DNA from 3 places in the Thermosipho japonicus genome. Region 3 is predicted to be linked to each of the others. Evidence: predicted binding sites of a transcription regulator. Region 3 holds the regulator's gene; each other region holds the start of a gene.
What was found. The regulator HrcA, encoded in region 3, represses chaperone genes, less so after heat shock. The targets are predictions, from matches to a motif close to ATTAGCACTCNNANNNTNNGAGTGCTAAT.
Positions count from the first base shown of each region.

Region 1: the regulator HrcA is predicted to act here: its motif matches at 5,017-5,045, upstream of groES (co-chaperone GroES).
Region 2: the regulator HrcA is predicted to act here: its motif matches at 2,103-2,131, upstream of dnaK (molecular chaperone DnaK).

Region 1 is NZ_JACHEX010000005.1:171,500-179,719, reverse strand. It holds gene HNP65_RS08895 (TldD/PmbA family protein) at 1-1,205, opposite strand, end outside; gene HNP65_RS08890 (metallopeptidase TldD-related protein) at 1,202-2,590, opposite strand; gene HNP65_RS08885 (phosphoenolpyruvate carboxykinase (ATP)) at 2,595-4,313, opposite strand; gene HNP65_RS08880 (Mini-ribonuclease 3) at 4,310-4,690, opposite strand; tRNA gene HNP65_RS08875 (tRNA-Ala) at 4,788-4,863, shown strand; gene groES (co-chaperone GroES) at 5,070-5,342, shown strand; gene groL (chaperonin GroEL) at 5,359-6,978, shown strand; gene sufC (Fe-S cluster assembly ATPase SufC) at 7,134-7,877, shown strand; gene sufB (Fe-S cluster assembly protein SufB) at 7,882-8,220, shown strand, end outside.
Region 2 is NZ_JACHEX010000001.1:413,995-422,214, forward strand. It holds gene HNP65_RS02250 (ABC transporter permease subunit) at 1-423, shown strand, start outside; gene estD (esterase EstD) at 426-1,679, shown strand; gene HNP65_RS02260 (YbjQ family protein) at 1,681-2,007, shown strand; gene dnaK (molecular chaperone DnaK) at 2,163-3,959, shown strand; gene HNP65_RS02270 (Hsp20/alpha crystallin family protein) at 3,986-4,414, shown strand; gene fliE (flagellar hook-basal body complex protein FliE) at 4,466-4,753, opposite strand; gene flgC (flagellar basal body rod protein FlgC) at 4,759-5,172, opposite strand; gene flgB (flagellar basal body rod protein FlgB) at 5,184-5,567, opposite strand; gene HNP65_RS02290 (DMT family transporter) at 5,589-6,431, opposite strand; gene HNP65_RS02295 (metallophosphoesterase family protein) at 6,428-7,189, opposite strand; gene HNP65_RS02300 (MoaD/ThiS family protein) at 7,251-7,535, shown strand; gene HNP65_RS02305 (HesA/MoeB/ThiF family protein) at 7,535-8,191, shown strand.
Region 3 is NZ_JACHEX010000008.1:15,745-23,964, reverse strand. It holds gene HNP65_RS09570 (transcription repressor NadR) at 1-215, shown strand, start outside; gene HNP65_RS09565 (MFS transporter) at 212-1,480, shown strand; gene hrcA (heat-inducible transcriptional repressor HrcA) at 1,619-2,632, shown strand; gene HNP65_RS09555 (nucleotide exchange factor GrpE) at 2,677-3,216, shown strand; gene dnaJ (molecular chaperone DnaJ) at 3,222-4,361, shown strand; gene nadE (NAD(+) synthase) at 4,342-5,217, shown strand; gene HNP65_RS09540 (glycerate kinase type-2 family protein) at 5,198-6,430, shown strand; gene HNP65_RS09535 (NAD(P)-dependent oxidoreductase) at 6,435-7,394, shown strand; gene HNP65_RS09530 (NAD/NADP octopine/nopaline dehydrogenase family protein) at 7,430-8,220, shown strand, end outside.

The DNA of each region.
Region 1 (8,220 bases), on a different contig from region 3:
TGTAAGAAATTTCCAGAGATGGTTATTTGTTCTATAGGATGGGAGATTTCTCCATTAATTACTCTATAGCCTCTTGCACCGAGTGAGAAATTTCCAGATATTGGATTTGCACCTGAATGCATTCCATCTACACCTATAATTACTATTCCATCATCTAATTTTTTTAGGAGGTTTTCAAAGTCATATTCTCCACTTTCTATAAGTAAATTTATTGGCCTAATTGAACCACCAAGGGAATTTCCAGTTGGTTCAGTGTTATCTTTTTTTGCAGTTTTTAAATCGTATAGGAAACTCTTTAATATTCCATTTTCTATTATTGGTGTTTCTTTTGTTGGAACCCCTTCATCGTCGAAAGGTCTATTCGAAATACTGTTTTTGTAGTAAGGAACATCTTTAATATTTAAAATTGTACTTGCGATCTTTTGGTTTTGTTTTCCCTTTAATGGGGACATATTTTTTTGAACGTTTTCTGCCGAAATCATGCTAATGAGAAGGCTGAGCATATCTTCAAAAGCGGTATTTTTGATTATTACTCTGTACTTACCGCTTTTAACAGATTTTGAACCAAGTAAACTTAGTGCATTTTGACAAGCAGTTTTTCCAATTTTTTCTGGATCAAGGTCAGAGAATTTAGTTCCAACATCCATCCATAATCCAGAATGTGTTGATTCGTCTTTCGATACTGCCATTGCATAGCTGTATCCACCATCTGCAGTTGTTGAAACATCAAGCCCTAAAGTATTTGAAATTTTTTTGGAAACTTTGAAATTATTGTAGATTGCATATGGAACCATGACTATTCTATCATCACATTTTGCACTGTTATATAGCTTTTTGACAAATTCTATTTTTTCTGAAACGCTTGTTTTTTCAAAACTTCCATTGTAAAGATCCATTTCAATGTATTTGCCACTTCCATTATAGAAAAATTCTTCATCTTCACTATCTGTTAACTCCCAGTTTTTTAGGGCTTCTTCAAATAATTTTTCTGGATTTTCTAGTTGTTCAGTATAAACTCTTCCTATCTTTCCATCCTTCAAAATCTTTATAGAAACTGAAAATTTTGAAGCGTCAGTATATTGATCTATATCATTATTAGCATATCTTAGTGAAAATTCTGAACTTTCCGATAGATCAATCTGAGCTTCAAATCCTTTTTCTTTTGCAATAGAAAATAATTTTTCTTTAAATTCGTTGTATGTCATTTGTTTCGCCCCCCAACGATTATTTCTGAAACTCTTATTGTAGGTTGTCCTACATCTGCAGGAACAGCTCCTGAAATTGATCCACAAACACCTTGACCTCTACCAACATCGTTTCCAACCATATCAATTTTTTGAATTATTTCATATCCTTTTCCAATAAGTGTTGCTCCCTTAACGGGTTTTGTAATCTTACCTTTTTCAATTAAATATGCTTCATTAACTGCAAAATTAAATTCACCGGTACTTGGGTTAACTGAGCCCCCACCCATTTCTTTTGCATAAAGACCGTATTCGGTTGCTGCTATGATTTCTTCAGGATGGTAATCACCAGGTAATATAAATGTATTACTCATTCTAGAAGTTGGAGCAAATGTATAATCTTGCCTTCGAGCACTTCCTGTGCTTTCCATTCCCATTCTTCTTCCACCTAATTTATCAATTAGGTATCCAACTAACACTCCTTTATCTATAAGAAGGTTTCTTCTTGTTGGTGTTCCCTCATCATCTACATTTGCTGAACCCCAAGCATTTGGTATTGTTGCATCATCAACAGCTGATACACATTCAGCGGCAACTTTTTGACCTAATTTTCCTGCAAAAACGGATGCCCCTTTTGCAACAGAAGTTGCTTCAAGTGCATGTCCAACTGCTTCGTGGAATATAACACCACCAAATTCATTTGAAATAATTACTGGCATTTTACCTGCAGGTGCTGGTTCGGCATCTACCATTCTTGCAGCGATTCTTGCAGCTCTTTTTGCAGCTTCTTCAACGTCTATTCTATCAAATAGTTCAAATCCCATGCTTGCTCCTGGTCCATAAAAACCTCTTTCCATATTACCATTATGTTCGGCTATAGCATTAATCATAAGTCTTGTTTTTACACGTCTATCTTCTGCCCAAACACCTTCAGAATTTGCAATTAATACTTCTTGGTCGTATTCCCAGAACCATATTTGAACTTGCTTAATTAATTCTGAATAATTTTTGGCTGATTCGTATGCTCTTTTCATTATTTTGACTTTTTCTGTTTTTTCAACATCTCTTGGGTATAAATATATAACATGTCTATTTTTTAATTTTTTATTATCAAAATCCAAAGTTAAATCATTAATTTTCACTTCAGATAAAGCTTCTCCTACTCTTTTTGCAACAGATAATAAATTTTCTTTTTCAAAAACATTGGTATAAGCATATATTGCCTTTTTTCCAAGAAATCCTCTAATACCGACACCAGAGATGTTATTAGTATTTGCTTTTTGAATTTTTCCATCTGTAAGTTCTATCCTGTTTTCATATTTGTTTTCTACAAAAACTTCTGCAAAGTCTCCCCCATATTTTAATACTGTACCAATAATATCTTTAATTAAAGATTGATTTAACACTATTTCACCCCTTTTGCTCAATGATTTTCATTAATGCTTTTGCTGCAAGCATAGTTCCTTCCTTTTCGTATCCTTCAACTCCAAGCATCGTTCTTATTTCACCAACCTTCACCCCCGTTTCAAACATTTTTTTGAAGAATTTTTGCGCAATTTTTTCATGTTTTTCTTTCATTTGGATCGCACCAAATGGGTTTGCAAAATATGATGTAGTTAATCCTTTTTCAGAGGTTGTTCCTTTTGCCATTCTCTTCCCTTCTGAGAATACTTTTAAGGCATCTTTATATGTCTCAAAGAACTTTATTCTTTCACTTTCATCTTTGACTTCTGTGTAGTTATTTGCATAGAATAGAAAGTCAATTTTGATTGGGGTAATAATATCTTTATAGTTGTTGAATGGAACTATAACTCTTGCGTTAATTTTATCAGGGTTCATGAATATACTTCTATCCATTGTATGATATGCATATCCTGGTGGTAGATCATCAAGTCTAACAAATGCTCCAGTCTCAGTTCCATATGCTACAATGGAATCGTTGTGTATATCTAAACTTCCCATATCATCTATAATAATATTTACTTCTGCTACTTCTTCCATTCTATTTAGTGCATCAAGTGTTTCACTTTTTCCGGCACCACTGTCACCTACAAACATAGCTACTGCTTTTTTTCCAGATTTTAATGTTATTTGAGCCATTGATCCATGGATTGGAAGTCTTTCGTTATCTATCATTATCAAATTGTGAACCGTCAAGGTAGTTTTTTTCATGTATCCAAAATAATCATTTTCATCTGTTCCTGGTATCACACCAACGTAGCAATTTTTGTCTTTAAAAACTACTGCATTTTCCCATTTTTCATTATAATCTGGGATTTTTTCTGGAGCAATTCCAAATATTATTATTCCGTCGGGTTTTTTATTTTTTATATCCTTTGGTGAGGCTATTTCAAACAAATTCGCAAGTCCAGCACCATGTGCAAGATATTCTTTATGTACAAAATTAAAAAACAATAGTTTTCCAACGTATATTGGAATCCTAAACCACTCATTGCTAGAAAGATTTATTTTGTCTAAAATATCTTTTTCTTCTACAGGAATAATTCCTTTTCGTTTGTTTGAATTTGTATAAAAAATTGCAGGTGGATCAAAAATTGCTCCCCATATTGTTGGAATATCTTTCATCCATTTTGCACCAAAATCGTCACACTCAATATAATCGTATAAGAACATTGCCTGAGCTCCACTTGGTAGCTGTCTCATTACTTTTGGAAACTCATTTGATATATTTGAAATTAGTTGTCTGTATAAATTTTTAATAACAGCTTTAAATTGATCGCCAATCATTGTCATGGTATATTCTATGCTTGCACGTCTATTGTAATCACTTACGTATTTTTCATGCCTTACCATAAATCTGTGTTTTGATCTCCAGAATGAGTAAAAGCCTTCAATAAATTTTTCGAGTTTTTCGGGGTTTACGTAATTCATTATGTGAATTAATTCTCTAATATTCCTCATAGATAAAAGATGGAGATATTCAGATAACCTTCTAATGTCATATTCATTTCCAAATTTGAATGGTGAAATTGCTTCTAGGAGTGGACTATTTTTTTCAGAAAGTATGGTTATAAATTCTTTTAAAAGATCTTCAAATTTTCTGTGCCCCATGATTTGACTGTAATTAGTATAAATAACGGAACCATCAATAATTACAGAGCGACTCATTTTAACACCTCCATTAATAGATTATAAAGACGTTCTTGGTTAGTTAGATACAAATAACCTACTAAAACTTCAAAACCGGTACTTTTTCTGTAGGCGGGATCATTTCCATACCTTCCGGCTCCTTTGCTGTTTATACCTCTTTTTACAAATGCTTTTTCTTCTTCATTTAATAGAGGAAGGGCTTTATCTAGGAGGGTAGCTTGAAAATTTCTGTTTACAAGGAGTTGAGAATCTTTGTGTAAATTTTTTACACTTGTATTTTTGAAATATAATACCTTTACGAAAAGGTTGAATACTGCATCACCTAGATAAGCAAGACTATCTGTAGATAGTTCATTAACATTAAGATTAGGATGAATTTTTTCAAAAATGTTCAATTTATACGCCCCCTATTTTTAACAATTTTACCATATAATTATGTTTTGTGTTAAATGTTGACTGAAAATAGAAAATATGGTAAATTATAAATTGTAAGGGGCCGTAGCTCAATTGGGAGAGCGCTACCATGGCACGGTAGAGGCAGTGGGTTCAAATCCCATCGGCTCCACCAGAAGGGAGGCAGAAAATGCCTCCCTTCCTTTTTTTGTGATATAAAAAGTGCGAAAAAGAAAGAAAATGTATGTTATTTCACTTTAATTTCTTCTAAAAACTAATAATCGCCAATAATTGGGCTTCACAATTTTGATATTTTTGGTAAACTTAAATTAGCAGTCGATGAATAAGAGTGACAACAAAACTTTGAAAGGGGGTACGATTATGAAGGTTATTCCATTGGGATCAAGACTTTTAATTAAGCCAATTCAGGAGGAAAAGAGAACTGAAGGAGGAATTGTTCTTCCAGATACTGCAAAAGAAAAACCTATGAAAGCAGAAATTGTTGCAGTAGGTAACTTGGAAGATGCAGATGTGGATCTTCACGTAGGTGATAAAGTAATCTTTTCCAAATATTCGGGAACCGAAATTAAGATAGAGGAAGAAGATTACATTATAATTGATGTAGAAGATATTCTAGCAAAAATAGAAGATTAATAGGGAGGTGACACGCATGGCAAAGATGTTGAAATTCAGTGAAGAGGCAAGAAGAGCACTTGAAAGAGGTGTAGATGCAGTTGCAGATGCAGTTAAAATTACATTAGGTCCAAAAGGAAGAAACGTAGTTATTGAAAAATCTTGGGGAAGTCCAACAATTACAAATGACGGTGTTTCAATTGCTAAGGAAATTGAACTTGAAGATAAATTTGAAAATCTTGGTGCACAACTTGTAAAAGAAGTTGCAAGTAAAACAAACGATGTAGCAGGTGACGGAACAACAACAGCAACAGTTCTTGCGCAAGCAATGATAAAAGAAGGAATTAAAAACGTAACGGCTGGTGCAAATCCAATCCTTGTAAAAAGAGGAATTGAAAGAGCAGTTGCAGCAGGTGTTGAAGAAATTAAAAGAATATCAAAGAAACTTTCAAGTACAGATGATATTGCTCATGTAGCATCTATTAGTGCAAACAGTGAAGAAATTGGTAAATTAATTGCAGAAGCAATGGAAAAAGTCGGAGAAGATGGAGTAATTACTGTAGAAGATAGTAAATCAATTGAGACATATGTTGAATTTACTGAGGGTATGCAATTTGATAGAGGATATGTTTCACCATACTTTGTAACTGATCCTGAAAAAATGGAAGTAGTTTACAATGAACCATTTATTCTCATTACAGATAGGAAGCTTTCAAATATAAAACCACTTATTCCAATTCTTGAGAAAGTAGCACAAACTGGAAAACCACTTGTAATTATTGCAGAAGATGTTGAAGGGGAAGCATTAACAACACTTGTTCTTAATAAACTAAAAGGAACACTTAATACAGTAGCGGTTAAAGCACCTGGATTTGGTGACAGAAGGAAAGCGATGCTCCAAGATATTGCAATTCTTACCGGTGGTATAGTAGCAAGCGAAGAAGTAGGAATTAACTTAGAAGACTTGACATTAAACGATCTTGGAAGAGCAGATGTTGTAAGAGTAAAAAAAGACGAAACAATAATTGTTGGTGGACATGGTGATCAAGAAGAAATTAAAAAGAGAATTGCTCAAATTAAAGCACAAATCGAGCAAACTACATCAGAATACGAAAAAGAAACATTACAAGAAAGAATGGCAAAACTTGCTGGTGGTGTCGCAGTAATTAAAGTTGGTGCAGCAACAGAAACCGAGTTAAAAGAAAAGAAACACAGAATTGAAGACGCTCTCAGTGCTACAAGAGCAGCTGTTGAAGAAGGTATTGTTCCAGGTGGAGGAATTACATTACTCCGTGCAAGAAAAGCAGTTGAAAAAGTAGTAAATGAACTTGATGGTGATGAAAAGATTGGTGCAAAGATTGTTTATGAAGCATTGATAGCTCCAATTAATCAAATAGCAAAGAACGCAGGTTATGACGGTGCAATTATTATCCACAAAGTACTTGAAAATGATGATCCAGCATACGGATTTGATGCATTAAAAGGTGAATACTGCAACATGTTTGAACGCGGAATTATTGATCCAGCAAAAGTTACAAGAAGTGCACTTCAAAACGCAGCATCAATTGCAAGCATGTTGTTAACAACAGAAGCACTTGTGGTTGAAAAACCAGAACCCAAGAATAACCAACCAATGCCAGAAATGCCAGAATATTAATAATCATTTTAATAGACAAATTCCCCGGAAACTTTTCCGGGGAATTTTTTTTTATCTATGGCTTGTAATTTTTCAAGCCTTTATTTTTTATTATTGACTTTTGAAATTAATATGTTATACTTTAATTAGGAAAAACTAATTAAGGAGGTAATATCATGGAAAAATTGCTTGAAGTTAGAAATTTGCATGCATCTGTGAAAGAAGAAAACTTAAAAATATTAAAAGGTGTTAATTTGGATATAGGTTATGGAGAATTACATGCTATTATGGGACCAAATGGTTCAGGAAAATCGACTCTTGCAAACGTTATAATGGGAAATCCAAGGTATAGAATTGATTCAGGCGAAGTAATTTTTAAAGGTGAAAATATTGTTGGCTTAACCGCTGATGAGAGGGCAAAAAAAGGTATCTTTATGACTTTTCAAAATCCATTTGAAATAGACGGTGTAAAATTCAGTAATTTTCTTTTAAGTGCATATAGAAAAATTCATGGAGATAATGAATCTTTTGCGCAATTAAATAAGCAAATAGATGAAATATTAAGTGAACTTGTTGTTTCTGATAATTTCTTAAATAGATTTTTGAATGTTGGGTTTTCTGGCGGTGAAAAGAAAAAATCCGAAATATTGCAAGCAAGGTTTTTAAGGCCGAAACTTTTAATTTTAGATGAAATTGATTCTGGTTTAGATGTTGATGCTTTAAGAATTGTTGCGAATCAGATTAATAAGATAAGAGAATCTGGAACGAGTATACTTATTATAACTCATTACAAAAGAATACTTAATTATTTAGATGTTGATAAAGTTCATGTTTATACAGATGGAAAGATTGTAAAGAGCGGTGACTTTTCATTGGCTGATGATATAGAGAAAAATGGCTATTCTGTAATTGCGGGGTGATGACATGTTTGATATAAAACAAAATGAAGATAGGTTTAATTATATTGCTAATATTGAGCCAGAGTATAAAAGTTTACCTGGATTGACACCAAAAATAATTGAAGAAATTTCTGAAATTAAAGGTGAACCTAAATGGATGAGAGAACTTAGACTTAAATCTTTGGAGATTTTTCAAAAATGGCATGATCCAAGATTTGGAGTTGATATTTCTGAATTGGATTTAAACAAGATAATTCCATATATAAAGCCGAAGGCTAACAAGCAGACAAGTTGGGAAGAAGTTCCTGAAGAAATTAAAAAGGCTTTTGATAAACTTGGAATTCCTGAGGCTGAAAGAAAATAT
Region 2 (8,220 bases), on a different contig from region 3:
ACTATCTTTCTCCAAAAAACTTTATTAAGTATTTTTGTACTCTTTATTTTAATTACCTACTTTTCTTACTTACCATCCATATATTCGTTGATAACCTCAAAAGAGTTATCAATTCTTACTGTTTCAAAATTTTATATTCACTCACTCGTAGGAGCATTCTTTTGGTTTTCAATTGTAATTGTATTCACGACATACTTTAATGACCAAGTAAAACCAATTCTTTCTTCTGCAGTAGTTTTAGGTTTAACAACCACACTAGGACTACTAAAACCACTCAAATTTTTTAATACATATAAATATATTCTTGGATATTCAATTTTTGAAAAAGGAAAAGTTGATCTCACATATACAATTGTACTTACTATACTAAGTTTTATCTTTGTCTACTTTTCATATCTAATCTTTAAAGAAAAGGAGGTTTAAATATGAAAAAATTTATTTTTGTATTACTTGTTGTTTCAATAACTATTTTTCCTATAGAATACCAATTAGTAGCCCAATCATATTTTGAAGGTTTAATTTCCAAAAATTTTGAAAAATGCTATGAGCTTTCCTCAGACATCTTGAAAAAACATCTTCCAGTCGCTAAATTAAAAGAAATATGGGAAGGTATTGAACAAACCTATGGCCCATTTTCAAACATTATTAAAATCACTCCAATTGAAAAAAGTCCATATATGATTTATATATACACAGCAAAATTTCAAAAAAGATCACTAAATATCTCAATAACTGTAAATAACCAAGGAAAAATAGACGGCTTATTTTTTAACCTTGCACAAAGCATTGAATACAAAGCACCAGACTATGTAAGTAATGATAACTTTACTGAAAAAGATATTAAAATAGGAGATCTACCTGGAAAACTAACAATTCCAAAAAACTCATCTGATGTTGCTGTAATTTTAATACATGGATCAGGTCCAAATGATATGGATGAAACAATTGGCCCAAATAAAATTTTTAAAGATATTGCTTATGGACTTTCAAGCAATAATATAGCTGTATTAAGATACGATAAAAGGACTTTTCATCCAGAGCTTCTAAAAGAGCCAGACAATATAACTGTAAGAGAGGAAGTAATAGATGATGTAGAGAATGCTGTTAAACTTTTAAAAAAAGAAGGATATAAAAAAATATATCTTTTAGGTCACAGCCTTGGAGCATACCTTGCTCCATACATAGCCTATAAAAATCAAGATATATATGGGTTAATTCTTCTTGCACCTCCTGCAAGAAATATAGAAGAAATAACACTAGATCAATTAGAATTTCTTGAAAAACTTTACTCTGGAAAAAATAAAGAAGAAATAAACAAAGCAAAAGAAGGGCTTAAAAAAATAATAAACAACAAAGCAAGCAAAAATGAAATAATCCTTGGTGCACCAGCAAGTTATTGGTATGATCTTAGAAATTACAATCCTTTAAAATATATAAAACAATTAAAAATTCCAGTACTAATGCTTTTTGGAGAAAATGACTATCAAGTTCCTACAAAAGAATTAGAAATTTTCAAAAAAGAACTTTCAGAAAAGAAAAATATTAAAATTAAAATGTATTCTAATCTGACACATATTTTTACTCCAGGTGAAAAATCTCCTTATTCATATTATATTGAAAACCACGTTAGTAGAGAGGTAATCAAGGATATCGTATCATTTATAGAAGGGAGGAATTAAAATGATAATAACTACAACAGAGAATATTCCAGATTATGAAATTGTTGAAATATTAGGAATTGTAATGGGAAATATAGTTCAATCAAAACACTTAGGAAAAGACATCGCTGCCGCATTTAAAACCCTTGCCGGTGGAGAAATTAAAGCATATACAGAAATGATGACAGAAGCAAGAAACAAAGCAATAGAAAGAATGATAGACGAAGCAGAAAAAATAGGAGCAGATGCTGTAGTAAATGTAAGATTTTCAAGTTCTTCAGTAATGAGTGGTGCCGCAGAAATGCTTGCTTACGGAACAGCTGTAAAGATTAAAAAGTCAAATAAATAACAAACTTATGTAACAATTGCTATAATTTTTAGTAAATTTTAAATTACAGCCAAGAATGCCTATAAACAGAGGTATTTTTGATTTTTATTATCTATATTATCACTCTTGACAAAAGACTGCTAATATCATATAATATGTATCGGGAGGTGAAAGATATGGCAAATAAAAAAGAATATGTCGTAGGTATAGACCTGGGTACAACAAATAGTGTTATTGCTTGGATGAAACCAGACTCTTCAGTTGAAGTTATACCAAATGCTGAAGGTGCAAGAACAACTCCGTCAATAGTTGCATTCAGTAAAACCGGTGAAATTCTTGTAGGTGAACCCGCAAAAAGGCAGCTTATATTAAATTCTGAAAGAACTATTAAATCAATAAAAAGAAAAATGGGAACCGATTATAAAGTAAAAATCGATGACAAAGATTACACCCCACAAGAAATCAGTGCATTTATACTAAAGAAGCTAAAAAGAGACGCAGAAGAATACTTGGGCGGAGAAGTTAAAAAAGCTGTCATCACCTGTCCTGCATACTTCAATGATGCTCAAAGACAGGCAACGAAAGAGGCTGGTATAATCGCTGGTTTTGAAGTCTTAAGAATTATAAACGAACCAACTGCAGCAGCTCTTGCATATGGTCTTGATAAAAAAGGAAAAGAAGAAAAGGTTCTCGTATACGACTTAGGTGGAGGTACATTTGACGTTTCAATACTTGAAATTGGCGATGGAGTAATTCAAGTAGTTGCAACTTCCGGTAATAACCATCTTGGTGGTGACGATTTTGACCAAAGAATAATCGATTGGCTCGCAGAAGAATTTAAAAAACAACACGGTGTCGATTTAAGAGAGGACAAGCAAGCTCTTCAAAGATTGAGAGATGCTGCTGAAAAAGCAAAGATTGAACTTTCAAGCAAACTTGAAACTGATATAAGTTTGCCATACATAACAGCTACAGCAGAAGGCCCACTACATCTTGAAATGAGACTAACACGTTCAATGTTTGAATCCTTAACAAGAGACCTTGTTGAAATGACAAGAAAGCCTGTTGAACAAGCGCTTTCAGATGCTAAATTAAAACCAGAAGATATCGATGAAATAATCCTTGTAGGTGGTATGACAAGAGTTCCAATGGTTCAAAAATTCATCAAAGAAATATTTGGTAAAGATCCTAACAGAGGAGTTAATCCAGACGAAGCAGTAGCAGTTGGTGCAGCAATTCAAGCAGCTATTCTTGCAGGAGAAGAAGGAGCACAAGGAAAAGATATCGTATTAGTTGATGTCACACCATTAACACTTGGTATAGAAGTAAAAGGTGGTTTGTTTGAACCAATTATCCCAAGAAATTCAACTATACCAATTAAAAAGAGTAAAGTCTTTACAACAGCAGAAGACGGTCAAACAGAAGTAGAAGTAAGAGTATACCAAGGCGAAAGACCGATTGCGGCAGATAACATTTTACTTGGAAGCTTTAGACTTGTTGGAATTCCACCTGCACCAAGGGGTGTCCCACAAATCGAAGTCACATTCGATATTGATAGCGATGGAATTGTTCACGTCTCGGCAAAAGACCTTGGCACAGGAAAAGAGCAATCGATGGTTGTATCCGGTAGACATCAATTAAGCGAAGATGATATCAACAAGATCATTGAAGATGCTAAGAAATTTGAAGAACAAGATAAGAGAAGAAAAGAAGAAGTAGAACTTAAAAACAAAGCAGATGACCTTGCATACTACATAGAAAAATCACTAAAAGAATATGGTGACAAAATCCCAGCAGATGAAAAAGACAAACTCGAAAACCTTGTTAAAGACTTAAGGGATGCAATAAATAAAAACGATATACCAAGAATAAAGATGTTGTTTGATGAACTTGACAGAGAAAAAACAAAAATTGGAGAGTATATTTACAAACAAAATCAACAAGGTGGAAATCAACAGGCTGAAAATCAATAATAAAAAATATAAAGGGAGGTGGGAGTATGTTAGCAAGAAGAAATTATTTTGACCCATTTGTAGAACTTCAAAAAGAAATTGACAGATTATTTGAAGACTTTGTAAGACCATCAAGATTTGATACCACTCACTTCCCAAAAGTAGATGTTTACGAAACAGATAAAGAAGTTGTCATTGAAGCTGAACTTCCAGGCCTAAAAAAAGATGACGTTAAAATAACAATTGAAGATAACGTTCTTACAATCAAAGGCGAAAGAAAATTCAATCGCGAAGACAAAGGAAAGAACTATAAAATAATCGAAAGGGCAGAAGGATACTTCGAAAGGTCATTTGGACTTCCAGAATATGTTGATGTAGAAAAAATCAAAGCAAAATTCAACGATGGAGTTTTGACAATTGAACTTCCAAAGAAAGAAACAAAAGACAAAAAAGTTATTGATATACATGTTGAATAATAAAAGAAGGCTCCGAAAATTCGGAGCCTTCTTATTTTTTCACATAGTTATTTAAAATTGCATCCTCATGATTTCCTTATACGCATCAACAATCTTATTTCTAACCTCGACTGTAAGTCTCAATGAAATTGATGCTTTTTCTGCTTCTACAATAACTTCGTGGATATTGCTAATTTTTCCAGTTGCAAAATCATCTGCCATCTGCTCCGCTTTTTTTTGCTGTTCATTTACGCTCTTTAGAGCATCATTAAGTATTTTCGTAAAATCCGTATTTTGTTTTTTTACGTTTGAAGGTTTTAAATTTCCATAATTTCCTATACCATTTATTCTATCTATCATACAAATCACCTCCCAATTTGGAGAGCACTATTTATCATAGCTTTTGTGGTGTTAAATGCAGTAACATTTGCCTCATATGCTCTTTGAGCATTAATCATATCCACCATTTCCCTTACAACATTTACATTTGGAAGTTTAACATAACCATTTTCATCAGCATCTGGATGTGTTGGATCATATACTATCCTAAATGGAGATTTATCCTCGTAAATTTTTTTCACAACTACTCCACCATTTTCCAATCTACCGTTGATATTTCTCAAAAGTTCCTGGAACACTGGTACCTTTCTCCTATATGGCTCACCATTTTCAGTTCTTGTTGTTTCTGAATTTGCTAAATTATTTGAAATAACATCTATTCTGAGTCTTTGAGCTGACATTCCCGTCGCAGAAATCGTCATTATATTAAATTCATTCATATTTTACCTCCTTACCTAATATTCCTTATAACTGTGTTGTATCTATCAATATTAGCACTCATAAGCCTGGACAAAGTCTGATATCTAAGCGCATTCTTTACCATTTCTACCATTTCAATATCAATATCTACGTTATTACCATCGTTAGTTAATGAAGTGTTTTTTTGAGTCTTAATAATAGGGCTCACAACTTTTGAAGTTTTTTCTATATGTTTCCGTGAAGTTGTTTTTAAACTCAACTTCATTTTTGATTCATTTAACAATTCTTCAAAAACAATATATTTTCTTTTGTAATTTGGGGTTTCAGCATTAGCGATATTCTGTGAATGTATTTCCTGCCTTTTAAGTGCAACATCCATTGCCGCTTTCAAAGTTGAAAAATTTGAATTGAACATGTCTTTACCCCCTTTTCATAGTTATTTTTCTACGTGTCTATAAAAATTCCTAAAATATTTTTCAGGAATTATTGATAACATCAAAGCAAACATAGTTAAAACTACACCAAAAATCTGTAACATATCAAGCCTTTCAGAAAGCAAAATAATTGAAAAAATTGTTGCAAATACAGGCTCACCCACAAAAATAAGTGCAGAAGTATTACTTCCAACCACTTTTTGGTACTTTGCCTGTGCTATTAACGCATAAATCGTAGCAAAAATCGCTGTAAATAAAGCTACACTAAATATTTTTACATCTATTTTCCATGATTGATTCAAACCAAAGAGTGAATTTAACACCGCAACCATTAAAAACTGAGAAGTAAGTAAATCTTTTTCGGGGCTTTTTTTAGAAAATTCTGTAACCAAAACAACATGTAACGCGTAAAGAATTGCACAAAAAAACGTTAAAACATCACCAAAATTTATACTATTGATTCCTCCAGAAAGGAGATACTCACCTATCATAGCAATTAAAAATGAAAATATTTGTACCTTAGTTGGTTTTTCTTTTTCAATAAAATAGGAAAAAATAGGAATTAATACTATATAAAAAGCAGTAATAAAACCACTTTTAGAAGATGTTGTTAGTGTAAGCCCCCACGTTTGGGCAGCGTATGATACTCCAAGTACTACACCTAATATTAAACCATATTTATTACCTTTTCCAAAAACAAAAAATGAAAGGAGTGTTGCAATCCAAAATCTTATAGCGTTGTAAGCAAAAGGAGAAATATCGACTAAAACCATCTTTTGGATGGGAAAAGTTAATCCCCAAATTAATGTAACTAACAACAAATTTACGATAGCAACTATCTTCATAAATCTCCTCCCAGCTCAAAAATTGATATTTTATCCTTATCAAATTTTTCATTAATGGCAATTAAATTATAACTTGTTTCTTTTAATTCCTGCTCGTTTTCAGGAATAAACAAAGTAGTTAAATGCCCACCATAAACACAACCAGTATCTATATTTATATCCACTATTTTACCATTTATCTTTAAAAAAGAGATTTTGTTATCATATGTTGGAGTATGACCATGAACAAGCACATAACCTTCAATTGGTTCAACTATTCTATACCAAATATTGCTTTCAGAAAGTGTAATTTCATTTTCCTTTAAAAATGAACTGTAGTCACCTTTCCATCTAATTGCCTTATCTAAAGGATAATTTGAAGGCAAATTTGCATGGGAAAATAAGAATCTAACCTTTCCATATAAAGTTTCAACATGTAAAAATTTGAGACTCTCAAAAAAGAAAAAGTACTCTTTAATCTTTTCTATACTTGAAAATGATTTTAAAGTATAAAGTCCCCCATTATTTTCAGACAACCAACTAGACCTACCTGTCTTTATATATCTAATCATCATATCCTCATGATTTCCCAGCAAACAAACTTTAGGTTCAATTTCAATAACTTTATCAACAACCTCTTTTGAACCAGGACCTCTATCAATATAGTCTCCCAAAAATATATACCTTATATTAAATTTCCCGAACTTCTTCTTAATATAATCCAATAACAACTGAAATTCATAGAAACACCCGTGTATATCACTAAAAACTGCTATCATAATTTATCACCCAAAAAAATTATATAATAGATATATAAAATAATCAAAGGGTGGTGAAAAGATGTTGGTAAAATTTGTCGGAAGCATAAAATATTTACTGGGTAAAAGTAACATAGAAGTTTGCTTTAAAGACGAAAATGATTTATTAGAGCAAATAAGTAAAAAGCTCAATAAAGAAATTCTAATAAAAATAGACAAGGAAAATAAGAAAACTTTTTTGATAATAAACGACGAACAAAAGATAAAGCTATCTGTTGTTATACTGAACAATGGTGAAAATATATTGAGAAAAAACAAAATAGAAGATGGTGAATTAGCAATTATATTACCGGTAGGTGGTGGATAATGCTTGATATTTCAAGACATAAAAAATTAATAAGTGGACTAAATCTTAAAAATATAAAAATATTAGTAGCAGGCGCTGGTGGTTTAGGATCTACCATCCTTAATAATCTTGTAAGAATAGGCTTTGAAAACATAATTATTTACGATCCTAAAATAATAGATCCTCCAGATCTAAACAGACAAATTCTTTATAACCAAGAAGATCTATATGAAAACAAAGCACTTATAGCATTGAAAAAGCTTAAAAAAATAAACCAAAATTGCAATATTAAAGCAATAGATAAAGCTCTTCCCACCTACTTTAACGAAAAGGTTGATATTGCTTTTGATTGTATGGACAATATTGAGGGGCGATTAGTTCTAGAAAAAATCTGCAAAAAGCTACAAATACCAATGATACACGGAGCTGTACAAGAATTTTCTGGGCAGGTTACGGTAATAATACCTCAAATCACAAAATCTCTTTTAGACATATACGAAGGATTTGACATTCCAAAAACTCCACAGGTATTTCCTCCAACAGTTCTTGTGACTGCATCAATTCAAGTTTCTGAAGCTATTAAAATTCTTAAAGGTGATTTTAAAAATGCATTGGTTAATAAAATTCTCTTTTTTAATCTGTTATATAACGACTTTGAAATTCTACAACTAAATTAAAAGTGTGTTAGAATAGATAATATAAAGGA
Region 3 (8,220 bases):
AGCATCCTCTATATGGTGAAATAAAAGGAAGGCTTGATATAGAAACTATGGATGATATTTCAAAATTTATGGCATTGATGGAGAGTTCTAATGCTACTCCTCTATTGAAATTGTCTGGAGGAGTTCATATACATACTATTGAAGCACCCAACAAAAAAATAATGAATGATGTTTTAGATGCAATAAGTAAATATTTATTGGGGGTGGAAAAATGAAGATAGATCAAGTTGTTGACTTAATTGTCTCAAAGAAAGAACAAAAAAATTTGTTGCTTTTAACTTCGATTCTTTGGATAATTGGTTCTGCAGGTGTAATGGTAATGCCATTTGTCGTTCCTGACCTTGTTTCTGAGTGGGATTTAACAACAGTACAAGCAAGTAGTTTAATTAGCTCAGTTTTTATTGGTATGTTATTAGGTGCATTATTTTCGGGGATTATACTTGACTATTTTGGAAGAAAAACTGGCGTAATATTTTATTTGCTTGTTACTGTAATATTTACTGTTTTATTTGGCTTTTCAAAATCTTTTGGTAGTGCATATGTTTTTAGACTTCTTTCTGGCTTTGGATATGGAGGTTTGCTACCTTCAGTTAATACTTATTTGTCAGAGTATACCTCTATTAGACTTAGGGGAAGATATTTAGTGATATTAGAGGCAAGTTGGGCTGTTGGTAGCATTTTAATAGCACTTTTTGCAGTCACATTGGGAGAAAAATTAGGTTGGAGATGGGATTTTTATATTTTTTCAATTGGAATTATTTCTTTAATCCCGTTTTTTAGAAAAAAAGATACACCAAAATATATATTTGAAAAAAGAGGAATTGAAGGTTTAAAAAAGATTTTTAACAAAGTACCTGAAAATATTGAAGAGATTGAAAAAGTAAAGGTAACTTTCAGTGGACTTTTTAGAAAAGAACATATAAAACAAACTATTTTAGTTATTGTATCTTGGTTTGTGGTTAGTTTCATATATTACGCATTATTTTCATGGGCACCAAAGATATTTATTGCAAGTTTAGGGATAACTATAACAAGGGCAAAATGGTATACATTCTTTGTCTATCTTGCACAGCTTCCAGGATATCTTTCAGTTGCTTATTTGATTGAAAAGTGGGGACGTAAAAAAACTCTTGCAACATATTTCATAGGTATGGGTCTATCTTCTTTCCTTTTATTACTTGCAACTGGCAATTTAAGCTTTCTATTTATAGTATTGGTTCTTTCATTTTTCACTTTGGGAGTTTGGGGACTTGTGTATGCATATACTCCTGAACTATTTCCAACTTCATTTAGAGGAACTGCAAATGGTGTTGCAGGTGCAACTGCAAGAATAGCAGGGATTATTGCTCCATACTTTACCGGTTATTTTGTTGACAAATCTATAGTTGCAGCCCTTTCATTTGTTTCTTTATTTGCAATATTTGCAGCGGTTATGACTCTTGTATTGGGAGTAGAAACAAAAGATAAAGCAGTAAATTAAATATGGGTAATATTTTTTTTGAAATTTGAGCTCCATATTTGGAGCCTTTATTTTATTTGACTGTAAAATCGTTTTATGATATACTATTATCAGACAAGAACATAGAGTGATAAGATGGCTGATAAGTGGGGTGAGAAAATGAAAGAATTGTCTACAAGACAAGAGCAGATTTTGTATTGTCTTGTAAGAGAATATGTAAAATCTGGAACCCCAGTAAGTTCTCAAAAGATATTAGAGTCTACAAATCTTGAGTGGAGTGGTGCAACTGTAAGAAATGACATGAGAAAGTTAGATTATCTTGGATACGTATTTCAGCCACACACTTCTGCTGGAAGAGTGCCGACAGATAAAGGTTTAAGATTTTACGTAAATGAAATATTGAAACTTAGAAAAGAAACAAAAAAATCAGGGAGTTCTATAGATGTTAGTATAGATTTTCCAATAGGTGACTTGGATAAGATTATTCAAGGTGCAGCAAAGCTACTTGCAACCACAGTTAAAGCTTTCGTTATAATTGAAAAACCTAATCCTATGTATTTAAGAATTCGAAGAGTTGTTTTAACACCGGTAACTAAAAACTTTTCCATTGTTAATATAATTACCGAGCTTGGACTTACATCAGTTCTTCCAATTCAGCATTCGGAAATTTACAATATCCAAGAAATTGAAGAATTTTTAAACAAAAGTCTTGATGGAATTTTGCTTAGTGAATTTAGGGCTAAACTGAAAGAGGTTGTTGAAAGATTTTCATGGGTTGGAGGAAGGTTGAAGGAATTTATTGAACTTTCAGAAAAGATAGCTTCTGAAAAGTATGAAGAATATATAACAGAGGGTGTTTTTAATCTTGTTAATGCAAAAAGATTCGATGAAGACAAATTAAAAGAGATTGTTAGATTTTCAACGAATGAAGAATATTATTCTAAGATTTTTGAACTTGGTGAAGGAATATTCATTGGAAAAGAGCATAATATTAAAAACTTTGAGCAGTATTCGATTTTAATAATGCCTTACTTTGTCTTTAACAGAGAAGTTGGAAAAATAGCTGTTATTTTTGATAAATTTAGTGATTACAACAGAGTGTTTGATAGCGTGGAATATGTTGTGAATAGATTAACTGAATACTTTACTGTTGTTGCAAGAAATGTTGAATAATGGAGGTGGAAAATATGGAAAAAAAGGAAATTAAAAAAGAAAAAATGATTGAAAATGTTAAAGAGGATGCTAATAAAGAAAAGAAAGAAAAGGAAAAACATTTAGAAAAAATAATTGATGAACAATCAAAAAAGATTGAAGAACTTGAAAATCAATTAAAGGAATTTGAAAATTATGCTAGAATTTTAAAATCTCAATTTGAAAATTATAAAAAAGATGTTGCAAGGGAAAAGGAACAAATTTCTATTTCAACAATTGGTAGAATTGTTGAAAAATTAGTTCCTATAATTGATGATTTTAAAAGGGCATTTAAAAATATTGATGATGAGACTAAAAAAACACAATTTTTCAAGGGAATGGAAATTATATACAAAAATTTATTTAAAATACTAGAAGGACTTGGCTTGCAGGAAATAAAAGTAGGGGATAAATTTGATCCGTTTGAACATGAAGCTGTAGAAAGAGTTGAGGATGAAGAAAAAGAAGAATATTCAATTGTTGAAATTGTAGAAGATGGCTACAAATTTAATGGACGAGTTCTAAAACCTGTGAAGGTGAAGGTCTCGATTAAGCCTAGGAGGTGAAATATATGGCCAAAAAAGACTATTATGAGATCCTTGGTGTTTCAAGAAATGCATCTCAAGAAGAAATAAGGCAGGCATATAAACAATTAATAAAAAAATGGCATCCAGATAGAAATCATCAAAATAGAAAAGAGGCGGAAGAAAAATTTAAAGAAATACAAGAAGCATACGAAGTTCTTTCTGATCCTGAAAAAAGAGCAATGTACGATAGGTTCGGATATGTAGGTGATGTCCCACCAAACGCTGGTAGTGGAGGCGGTTTTGGTGGCTTTGGAGGTTTCGGTGGTTTTGAAGATATATTCAAGGATTTTGGTGATTTTATTAATAACGATATATTTAACATATTCTTTGGTGATCAAAGAACTTCTTCAAGACAAAAACAAAGAAGAGCAAAACGTGGAGAAGATATAAATATAACTGTTGATGTGCCTTTTGAGCATGTATTTACAGGAACAACTATCCCAATTGAATACGATAGATATGAGGTATGTAGTCATTGTAATGGTGAAGGGGTAGAGCCAGGAAGTGGATGGGTAAGCTGTCCAAAATGTCATGGAACAGGGGTAGTTAGAGAGGAAAGGAGAACGTTTTTGGGGGTTATTGTAAACCAATACACATGTAATCAATGTGGTGGTACTGGAAAGATCCCAGGAGAGACATGTCATGTATGTGGTGGAAGTGGAAGAATAAGAAAAAGACATAGAGTGGAAGTAAAAATTCCAGCTGGAGTTGACAACGGAACCGTTATTAGAGTTCAAGGTGGAGGTAATGCAGGGTATAACGGTGGTGGATATGGCGATTTATATGTAAATGTAAGAATTACAGGATATATTGACTTTGAAAGGCATGGGAATGATTTAATTAAAGAGATAAAAATAGATTATGTCGAAGCTATACTTGGGACCAAAGTAAAAATTAAGATGCCTGACGGTAGAGTTAAAGAAGTTAAGATACCATCCGGTGTTCAAGATGGAGAAAACATTTATGTATACGGAGAAGGCGTACCAGATATGAGAACGGGAAGAAGAGGAGATTTGATTTTAAAGGTCAAAGTAGAAATTCCAAAAAGAGTATCTCGCTCTGAGAAAAAGTTATTAAAGGAAATTGCGAAATTGAGGGGAAAGGATGTTGATGAAGAAGAGTGAAAAGATTGTTAATTTTTTAAGAGAAACTGTTGCGCAATATCATTTTAGAGGAGTAGTTCTTGGAGTTAGTGGAGGACTTGATTCTGCTGTAGTTTTAGCACTTCTTGTAAAAGCATTTGATAGAAATAAGATAAAGTGTTTTATTTTACCTGAAAGAGATAGTCCTAAAGATTCAGTTAAAGATGCAGTTTTTGTTTGCAAACACTTTGGAGTTGAATATGAAATAAAGAATATTACAAATATTCTTCGAGCACTTGGGATTTACAAGTATTATCCACCAGCATTTTTTGTGCCATGGAAGGTAAAAGAAAATTTTGCAAAGAAAAGATGGCAAAAGTATAAAGAAAAAGGCAATCCTTTTGAATTTGATATAGAAGGAATTGAAGATGAAGAGTTTTTGAAAGGTATAAGCTACTATAGGGCAAAACATAGGGTGAGAATGGTTTATCTATACAAAGAGGCAGAAAGAAGAAATTACGCTGTTGTTGGAACTACTAATAAAACAGAATTTTTAACAGGGTTGTATGTAAAGTGGGGAGATGATTCAACAGATATTGAACCAATTTTGCATCTTTATAAAACTCAGGTATACGAGCTTGCAAAAGAATTGAATGTTCCTGAAAAAATAATTATAAAACCAGCTTCACCAGATTTAATTCCAGGACTTAGCGATGAGGAAATATTTGGGCTTGATTATTTTACTCTTGATAGGATATTAGATAAGCTAGTAAATAACAAAAGTTTGGATGATGAAGATCCTGAAAAGGTTAAACTAGTTAAGAAGCTCTATCAAATTGGAAAAAAGAGAAATTCATTAAGAAATATAAGTATGGTAGATGATTCATATGGAACTTAAAACTTTAGCCAAAAAGCTGATTTTCGATACTTTAGATGATATCCAACCTGAAAAACTAGTAAAAGAAAAGTTAAAAGAGCTAAGGGTTGATAAGAAAGTATATGTTCTTTCAATTGGAAAAGCAGCATGGAAGATGGCAAAGGCTGCAAATGATGTATTGGATATAGAGTATGGAATAGTTATAACAAAATATGGGTATAGTTTTGGAAATATTGAAAATTTTGATATATTTGAAGCAGGACACCCCCTACCGGATGAAAACTCACTTTCTGCTACAAAATTTGCCGTTGAAAAATTTTCAAAATTATCAAAAGATGATATCCTATTGGTTTTAATATCTGGCGGAGGTTCATCTACTTTTGAACTATTGCAAGATGGACTTTCATTGGATGATTTAAAAGATGTAACGACGCAGCTATTAAAAAGTGGTGCAGATATTAAGGAGATAAATACTATTCGCTCAAGACTTTCAAAAGTAAAAGGTGGAAGGTTTTTAAATTTTGTTAAATCAAAGGTAATTACATTGGTTTTATCAGATGTACTTGAAAATGATTTAAGTTACATTGCATCAGGTCCAACATATGAAACAAGTAGTACCTTTGAAGATGCTGACAAAATAATTAAAAAGTACAAATTAGATTTTAATGAAAATATAATTAATGCTTTAAAAAAAGATGTAAAAGTCAACAAGAAAGTTGATATAGAGCATTACATAATTGGAAGTATTGATATAGCATGTGATGTTCTAGAAAAAAAAGCAAGAAAGTATAATTTAAACACACTTGTTTTAACTACAAGACTTGATTGTGAGGCAAAAGAAGCTGGAAAGTTTATTGCAAGTATAGCAAAAAGTAGTAAATTAAAAACACCATATTGTATTATTTTTGGTGGTGAAACTGTTGTAAAGGTAAAAGGAAGCGGAAAAGGTGGAAGAAATCAAGAGCTGTGTTATTCAGCAGCACTTGAAATAGAAAATATGAAAGATGTAGTCATTGCAAGTGTTGGAACAGATGGAACAGATGGTCCCACGGATGCTGCAGGAGCAATTGTTGATGGGAAAACTATTTCAAAGGTCAGAAAATTTTCGAAGGATCCATATGAATTTCTTTTAAATAACGATACCTATAATGCCTTAAAACTTTCTGGAGATCTCTTAATAACAGGACCAACGGGAACTAATTTAAATGATATAGGTTTTATACTTAAGGGGTGATAATGTGAAAGCACTTGTTTTAACAAAAATAACTGATTATTTTAGAAAAAAGATTGAAGAATTTAATGAGATTGATTGGTATACTCCAAAAGATATAGATAATGTCCTAGAAGATGTAGAAATAATAATTACTGGACATTTAAGTGAAGAGCAAGTAGATAAAGCAAAAAATTTAAAAGCTATTTTTATTCCTTGGACCGGTGCAGATAAACTTCCGTGGAAAAAGATAAAAGAAAGAAATATAATTGTTTCAAATTCACACGGTAATGGAAAAATGGTAGCTGAACGTGCGCTATCTCTATCCCTTGCCCTTCTTGGAAGAATAGTAGAATTTCACAACGACCTTGAAAAGGGAATATGGCATGGCTTTGCTGTAGGCTTTAAAGAAGAGGATTATTGGTACTCACTTCAAGGAAAAAAAGTAGCGATACTTGGAACTGGAGTTATTGGAAGACATCTTTCAAAGCTTTTAAAAGGTTTTGATTGTTATATAACAGGTTTTAAGAGAAGCAAAGAACAAATAGCAGGATTTGATAGGATTGTAACTTCAATAGAAGAAGCAATATCAGATGCACAGGTAATATATCTTGCACTACCTTTGACTGAAAAGACTTACAAAATTATCGATGAAAAGATGCTTGAAAAAATGAGAGGAAAGTTTTTAATAAATGTTGGAAGAGGAGAATTGATAGATGAAAATGCACTTTTTAAAGCGCTTGAAAATGGTATATTAAAAGGTTTTGCATCTGATGTCTGGTATAAGTATCCTTCAAAAGATGAAAAAGTTATCTTACCTTTTAATTTTCCATTCCATAAGTTCAAAAATGTTGTTTTCTCTCCGCACGTAGGAGGATTCACAATAGAGGGTCAGCAAGGAAGAATAGATGATCTATTTGAAAATATAGAATCATTCTTGAAAAAAGGATTTCCAAAAACAGTTGTAGATCCTGAATTGATGTATTAATTGTTAAAGTGAATTTATATTTAGGGGGGATAAAAATGAACATCACAGTTATTGGAGCAGGAAACGGAGGACTTGCTCTAGCTGGGTTTTTAGCTATGAGGGGATTTGCTGTTACTTTATATAACAGAAGCTTAAAAAGAATTTCATCCTTTATCAAATCTAGAGTTATAAAATTGGAAGGTGAAATTACTGGTAGTGTAAAAATAAAGAATGTTACAAATAACTTGGAAGAAGCTTTAAAAGATGCTGAATTAGTAATGATCGTTGTTCCTGCTTTTGCACATGCAGATATTGCAGAAAAAGTTTCAAAATATGTTAAAGATGGTCAAATTTTTATCTTAAATCCAGGTAGAACGTTTGGTGCACTTGAGTTTTATAACATATTTAGAAAGAATCAGGTAGATAAAGATGTTATAATAGCAGAAACTCAGACCTTTCTTTTTGCCTCTAGAACTTCCAATCCTGGAGTTTCTCACATATTTAGGGTTAAAAATGCTGTTCCAATTTCTGCGATTCCATCGACAAAGAATGAAAAATTAAAGAAGGTTATTGAAGATATAGTCCCCGAGTTTCAAGTAGTGGATTCTATAATTTATACTAGTTTTAATAACATTGGTGCAGTTTTTCATCCAGCAACTCTTATTCTTAACTCCGGACGGGTTGAAAGCACGTTTGGAAAGTTTGAATTTTATCTTGAAGGAATTACTCCTTCGGTTGCAAGGGTTTTAGAAAAGATAGATGCAGAAAGATGTTCTGTTGCAAGAACGCTTGGAATTGAGCCAATGACGGCACAAGATTGGTTAAATTATGCATACGATGTTTTAGG